DNA from 3 places in the Streptomyces sp. NPDC002888 genome. Region 3 is predicted to be linked to each of the others. Evidence: riboswitches for the same ligand, from Rfam matches in the RefSeq annotation. Region 3 holds a riboswitch; each other region holds the start of a gene.
The links. A riboswitch is a leader RNA that binds a small molecule or an ion and turns the genes downstream of it on or off. The one in region 3 is predicted to bind thiamine pyrophosphate.
Positions count from the first base shown of each region.

Region 1: another riboswitch for thiamine pyrophosphate. It lies ahead of thiC (phosphomethylpyrimidine synthase ThiC); the one in region 3 lies ahead of thiO (glycine oxidase ThiO).
Region 2: another riboswitch for thiamine pyrophosphate. It lies ahead of ACFYWX_RS10775 (thiamine ABC transporter substrate binding subunit); the one in region 3 lies ahead of thiO (glycine oxidase ThiO).

Region 1 covers NZ_JBIAPU010000023.1:100,629-102,888, reverse strand. Annotated here, with positions in the region: gene ACFYWX_RS32600 (YibE/F family protein) at 1-715, opposite strand, end outside; TPP riboswitch at 1,060-1,237, shown strand; gene thiC (phosphomethylpyrimidine synthase ThiC) at 1,230-2,260, shown strand, end outside.
Region 2 covers NZ_JBIAPU010000005.1:250,866-253,125, reverse strand. Annotated here, with positions in the region: gene ACFYWX_RS10780 (ABC transporter permease) at 1-192, opposite strand, end outside; gene ACFYWX_RS10775 (thiamine ABC transporter substrate binding subunit) at 231-1,313, opposite strand; TPP riboswitch at 1,403-1,508, opposite strand; gene rlmN (23S rRNA (adenine(2503)-C(2))-methyltransferase RlmN) at 1,547-2,260, opposite strand, start outside.
Region 3 covers NZ_JBIAPU010000007.1:358,535-360,794, forward strand. Annotated here, with positions in the region: gene ACFYWX_RS14855 (NAD(P)/FAD-dependent oxidoreductase) at 1-581, opposite strand, end outside; gene ACFYWX_RS14860 (hypothetical protein) at 625-975, opposite strand; TPP riboswitch at 1,027-1,137, shown strand; gene thiO (glycine oxidase ThiO) at 1,135-2,260, shown strand, end outside.

The DNA.
Region 1 (2,260 bases), on a different contig from region 3:
CGACCAGCGCCATGACACCGCGCAGCCGTCCCACGACGACGACGGCGAGGGCGAAGATTCCGGCGAGCACCGTCATCGGGAGGCGGCGGTTGACGTCGGTGACCGAGTACTGGAGGTCCTTCGGCGCCGAGGGTTCGTAGGCGACCACGACCTTCTCGCCCTCGTCCAGCTGCCGTGACTGGTCCGGCTGGACGATCTCCGTGAACGTACGGCCCTTGTCGTCGCCGGTGTCGACCCGGATTGTCGCCTTCTTGCAGGTGCCGTTCGCCTGCTGCTGTGCCGAGGACCCCTCGGCTGTGGAGGTGTCGCCGGTCGGGTTGTCCCCCGACGCGTTCACCGACTTGCAGCTCACGCTCTCGACCTTGGTGACCGTGGCCTGCTGGGTCTGCCGGTCGAAGCCGACCCCGGTGCGCTCGTGCGCCGGGGCTCCTCCGGGCCACAGCACCGCGAGTCCGATGACCACCGCCGCGCCGAACGGGATCAGGATCGCCGCGATGACCTTGCGGAGATGCCTGGAGACGGGGGCGGCCGGACCGTGGCTGTGACTGTGCGAGTGACCGTGACCGCTGCCGCCGGACCCGTGCCCGTGCCCGCCACCGGAGTCGTGGCCGTGCCCGCCACCGGAGTCGTGGCCGTCCCCACCACCGGCCCCCGGCCCGCGGCCGCCTTCTGGGCCGGGCCCCCAGCGGCCATCACCACCGCCGGGCTCGCGCACCTGTCGGCCGCCGACGCCGTGTCCCTGTGTGTCACCACCGCCGGGACCATGCCCCTGCCCGCCGACTCTGCGACCGTGCTCGGGCCCGCCGGCGAAGTCGTAGTCCTGGCCGACGTCATGGCCGGACCCGCGGGCCTGGCCGCCACCGAACGCGGCTCGCTGATCGTGCCCGTCGCCGAAACCAGGCGCGTCCCCACGCCCGTTGCCGTTTCCGCCGCCAGGTCGGCGGGGCGGCTCGTGCGGCGGGAACGGGTACTGCTCTCTCGTGGTCACCGACCGATCATCGCAAGAACGACCGAGGCCCACTGTTCACCGCGCCACAAAGGACGCTAGCGTGGAGGCACCTTTGCACACGCGGGAGCTCGGAGCACCGGGCTGAGAGGGCGCTGACCTCCGTCTTAGCGATGTTTCACGTGGAACACGTGATGTTTCCCATGAAACGCCGCCCGACGGAAACCGCTGCGTCGACCGCCGAACCTGTTACCGGGTAATGCCGGCGTAGGGAGTAGGTCTCATGACCAACAAGGACGCGCGCACGCCTGCCTCCACGCAGAACTCCGTCAGCGGGGAGACCGGGAAGTCCAACGGCTGGCACAAGGCGTACGTCGAGGGCTCACGCCCCGATCTGCGGGTGCCGGTGCGTCAGGTGCACCTCACCAACGGGCAGACGGTCACGCTGTACGACACGTCGGGCCCGTACACCGATTCGCTCGTCGACACCGATGTCCGCAGGGGCCTGACACCGCTGCGGGAGAACTGGATCACCTCCCGGGGTGACACCGAGGAGTATGCGGGCCGTCCCGTCCGTCCCGAGGACGACGGGATCAAGCACACGTCACCACGTGGCGGACTGCGCAACCTCGATGCGGTCTTCCCCGGACGGCCCCGGCAGCCACGCCGCAGCCGCGACGGCAGGGCGGTGACACAGCTCGCGTACGCGCGCCGGGGCGAGATCACACCCGAGATGGAGTACGTGGCCATCAGGGAGAACGTTTCTCCCGAGGTGGTGCGCGAGGAGATCGCGGCGGGTCGCGCGGTGCTGCCGGCCAACGTGAACCACCCGGAGATCGAGCCGATGATCATCGGCAAGCGGTTCCTGGTGAAGGTCAACGCCAACATCGGCAACTCCGCGGTGACGTCCTCCATCGAGGAGGAGGTCGAGAAGATGACCTGGGCGACCCGTTGGGGCGCCGACACGGTCATGGACCTGTCCACCGGCCGCAACATCCACACCACTCGCGAGTGGGTGCTGCGCAACTCCCCCGTCCCCATCGGCACGGTGCCGCTCTACCAGGCGTTGGAGAAGGTCGACGGCAAGGCCGAGGAACTGACCTGGGAGATCTACAAGGACACCGTCATCGAACAGGCCGAGCAGGGCGTGGACTACATGACGGTCCACGCGGGTGTCCGCCTGCCGTACGTCCCGCTCACCGCCAACCGCAAGACCGGGATCGTCTCGCGCGGCGGCTCGATCATGGCGGCCTGGTGCCTCGCGCACCACCAGGAGTCGTTCCTGTACGAGAACTTCGAGGAACTCTGCGAGAT
Region 2 (2,260 bases), on a different contig from region 3:
CAGCAGGGTGAGCGCGGTGGAGGCGACGGCCTGCCAGGTGGTGAACCACAGGACGTGCCGGATGTCCGACCGCCCCAGCACGTCCGCCAGCCGCCCGAACTGCCAGCCGCCGTCGGTGTCTAGCCCCCGGGCGACGATCGCGGCGACGGGGTAGGCGAAGAAGAGCCCGAAGAACACGACGGGCAGGGCCATGAGCCCGAGCCGCGCCGCGCTCCCGCGAGCGTTGGCCTTTACTTGAGTACGAGCGAGGTCCACGACTTGACCCACTGGTCACGGTTGTCGGCGATCTTCGACGGGTCCATGGTCTCGGGATCCTTGGCGGCGGGCCCGAACTCGGTGAACTCGGCGGGCACCTTCGCCCCGGCGAGGACCGGGTAGACGAACATGTTCAGCGGCATGTCCTCCTGGAACTCCTTCGACACCAGGAAGTCGACGAGCGCCTTGCCGCCCTTGGTGTTCTTGGCGTTGCTCAGCAGCCCCGCAAACTCGGTCTGGCGGAAGCAGGTGCCGGTCGCCACGCCGGTGGGCGCGGTCGTCGGCTTGGGGTCGGCGTAGATCACCTCGGCGGGCGGCGAGGAGGCGTAGGAGACGACGAGCGGCCGGTCGGCCTTGGCCTTCTTGCCGCCGGCGGACCCGGAGAACTCCTCGTTGTACGCCTGCTCCCAGCCGTCGACGACCTTCACGCCGTTGGCCTTGAGCTTCTTCCAGTAGTCCTGCCAGCCTTCGTCGCCGTACTTCGCGGCGGTGGCGAGCAGGAAGCCGAGGCCGGGCGAGGAGGTGGAGGCGTTCTCGGTGACGAGGAGGTTCTTGTACGCGGGCTTGGCCAGGTCGTCGAAGGAGGCCGGCGGGGTCAGCTTGTGGTCCGCGAAGTACTTCTTGTCGTAGTTGACGCAGATGTCGCCGTAGTCGACCGGGGTGACCCGGTGCTTGTCCTTGTCGAGCTGGTACTGCTCGTCGACCTGGTCGAGCCCCTTGGCCTCGTACGACTGGAACAGCCCGTTGTCCAGGGCCCGGGACAGCAGGGTGTTGTCGACGCCGAAGAAGACGTCGCCCTGCGGGTTGTCCTTGGTCAGGATCGCCTTGTTGACGGCCTGGCCGGCGTCGCCGTCCTCAAGGACCTTGACCTTGTAGCCGGACTGCTTCTCGAAGTCCGCGAGGACGCTTTTGGAGACGGCCCACGAGTTGTGGCTGACCAGGGTGACGGTCTTGGAGCCGGAGTCGCCGGACCCCTGATCGTCGGACGACCCGCACGCGGACAGCGTGACCAGGCCGAGTCCGACGGCCAGGGCCGTGGCCTTCTTGGTGATGCTCACTGGATTCCTCCTGGGGTGACCAGGAAGAGACGCGGCCCTGCCCGGGCAACGGCGGAACGTTTCACCGGTGCCCGGGCAGGGCGCAACAGCTTGAGTGGAGACCGAACTTCCTACCCAGAATGACCTGGGCGAGGTTCAGAGGGTCTGCGGCCGGTGCCGCACTCTCAGCGCTGTGGCGCTCCCCTGTCGGAATATGCAGATGTATGGCTGATATGAAGTTGTGCCGGCTCAGACTACCGCTCGGTGGCCGCGAGCTGACCACATGCCCCGTCGATCTCCTGTCCACGGGTGTCCCGGATCGTGACAGGCACACCATGGGCAGCGATCGCCTCGACGAACGCCTTCTCGTCCTCCGGCCGCGAGGCCGTCCACTTGGACCCCGGCGTCGGGTTCAGCGGGATCAGGTTGACGTGCACGGGCCTGCCCTTGAGCAGTCGGCCGAGCCGGTCACCGCGCCAGGCCTGGTCGTTGATGTCCCGGATCAGCGCGTACTCGATGGACAGCCGGCGCCCGGACTTCTCGACGTAGTCGAAGCCGGCGTCGAGGACCTCGCGCACCTTCCACCGCGTGTTCACGGGGACGAGGGTGTCACGCAGCTCGTCGTCGGGCGCGTGCAGCGAGATGGCGAGGCGGCACTTGAAGCCCTCGTCGGCGAACCGGTGGATCGCAGGGACCAGCCCGACCGTCGAGACGGTGATGCCCCGCTGCGAGAGCCCGAGCCCGTCCGGCGCGGGGTCGGTGAGGGCGCGAATGGACTGCACGACCCGCTTGTAGTTGGCGAGGGGCTCACCCATGCCCATGAAGACGATGTTGGACAGCCGGGCCGGCCCACCGGGCACCTCGCCGTCCCTGAGCGCCCGCATCCCGTCCACGATCTGGTGGACGATCTCGGCGGTGGACAGATTCCGGTCCAGACCCGCCTGCCCGGTCGCACAGAACGGGCAGTT
Region 3 (2,260 bases):
GCGACCTCCGCGGGCAGCGCGCCCGCGAGCGGCCGGTCCGCGGCCTCGACGACGGTCACCGCGCAGCCGGCCTCGCGCGCGGCGGTGGCGAACTCCGCCCCGATCCAGCCGGCGCCGACGACCACGATGTCGCGCTGCCGCGCGAGGACGGGCCGCAGTCGCTCGGCGTCGTCGAGGGTGCGCAGCAGGTGCACGCCGGGCACGCCCTCCGCGCCCGGCAGCCGGATCGGTTCGGCACCGCTCGCGAGGACCAGTACGTCGTAGGGCACCGGCCCGGTGGCGGTGTCCAGTTCGTGGTCGCCCGGGCGTACGCCGAGCACCTCACGCCCCAGGTGGAGCTCGATGCCGAGCCCCTCGAAGTCGATGTCGAAGGCGGAGCCCTCGGACTTGCCGAGCAGGACGGCCTTGGACAGCGGCGGCCGGTCGTACGGCTGGTGGGGCTCCGCGCCGATCAGCGTCACCGTGCCGGTGAAGCCCTGCTCCCGCAGGGCGACCGCGGCCTGCACCCCGGCCATGCCCGCGCCGACGACGACCACGCGCCGTTCCCCCGACGTGCCCCGCTCCTGTGTCTGCTCGCTCACCTGATCACCATAGACAACTGACCATCCGTCAGTCAGCTGTCGGTCAGCGGTCGAGTTCCGTGACCTGTTCCACCACACTCGTGCCCCGGCCGGGCTGCGACTCCCACGCCCAGGTCTCCTCCAGGCGCACCCGGCCGTCGGGCAGTTCCACGACGGTCGACTCGCAGTGCCCCGACGACGTCGTCCCGTCGTGCTTCAGCTGCACGTACCGGAAGTCCAGCCGGTCGCCCTCACGCGTACCCACCAGATGCCCGCGCACCACGTCGCCGCCCGCGTACTCGGCCCAGATCTCCCCGTCCTTCTCGTGGTACGTGAACCGGGTGCTCGTGCCCACCTGACCTGGGGCCTGGTCGGCGACGGGGGCGAGGACGAGGCCGTCCAGTGAGCGGGACATGGCGTGAGGCTCCCTACAAGTGCGCTGCTCCGAGGGCTAGGGTGGCCACCGTAAAGCACACGCGGGAGCCCGGCGCACCGGGCTGAGAGGGAGGCTGGCGGCCTCCGACCGTACGAACCTGATCCGGGTCATGCCGGCGAAGGGAGGGGCTGGACGCCCATGTCGCGTACGTCCGACACCTCAGACGTCCTGGTCGTCGGGGGCGGAATCATCGGTCTGGTCACCGCGTGGCGGGCCGCTCAGCGGGGGTTCGCCACGGCCGTGGTGGACCCCGAGCCTGGCGGTGGGGCCGCGCAGGTGGCGGCCGGGATGCTCGCCGCGGTCACGGAACTGCACTACGGCGAGCAGACCCTGCTCGGCCTGAACCTGGAGTCGGCCCGCCGCTACCCCGACTTCGCGGCCGAGCTCACGGAACTCACCGGGCACGAACTCGGCTACCGCCGCAACGGCACCCTCGCCGTCGCGCTGGACGCCGACGACCGCGCCCACCTGCGCGAACTGCACGCCCTGCAACGGCAGTCGGGGCTGGAGTCGGAGTGGCTGTCCGGGCGGGACTGCCGGCGCCTGGAGCCGATGCTCGCGCCGGGGGTGCGCGGCGGGCTGCGGGTGGACGGCGACCACCAGATCGACCCGCGGCGGCTCGCCGGGGCGCTGGTGTCCGCGTGCGAGCGGGCGGGCGTGGTCTTCCACCGCACCTGGGTCGACCGGCTCACCGTCCTACGGGAGCGGGCGGCCGGTGTCGTCACGCGCGACGGCGTCGCGCTGGGCGCGGGGCAGGTGGTGCTCGCGGCCGGCAGCCTCAGCGGACGGCTCGCGGGCGTCCCGGACGACGTCCTGCCGCCCGTACGGCCCGTGAAGGGGCAGGTGCTGCGGCTGACCGTGCCGAAGCGGTACGCGCCGTTCCTGAGCCGGACCGTGCGCGCGGTGGTCCGCGGCAGCCAGGTCTACCTGGTGCCGCGTGAGAACGGCGAGCTGGTCGTCGGCGCGACCAGCGAGGAGCTCGGCTGGGACACGACGGTGACCGCGGGCGGGGTGTACGAGCTGCTGCGCGACGCCCACGAGCTGGTGCCGGGCATCACCGAGCTGCCGCTGACGGAGACCCGCGCGGGGTTGCGTCCCGGCTCGCCCGACAACGCGCCGCTGCTCGGTCCGACCGAGCTGGCGGGGCTGCTGCTGGCCACCGGGCACTACCGCAACGGCGTGCTGCTCACGCCGGTCACCGGCGACGCCCTGGCGCATGCCCTGGCCACCGGTGAACTCCCCGACGAGGCCCGCCCCTTCACCG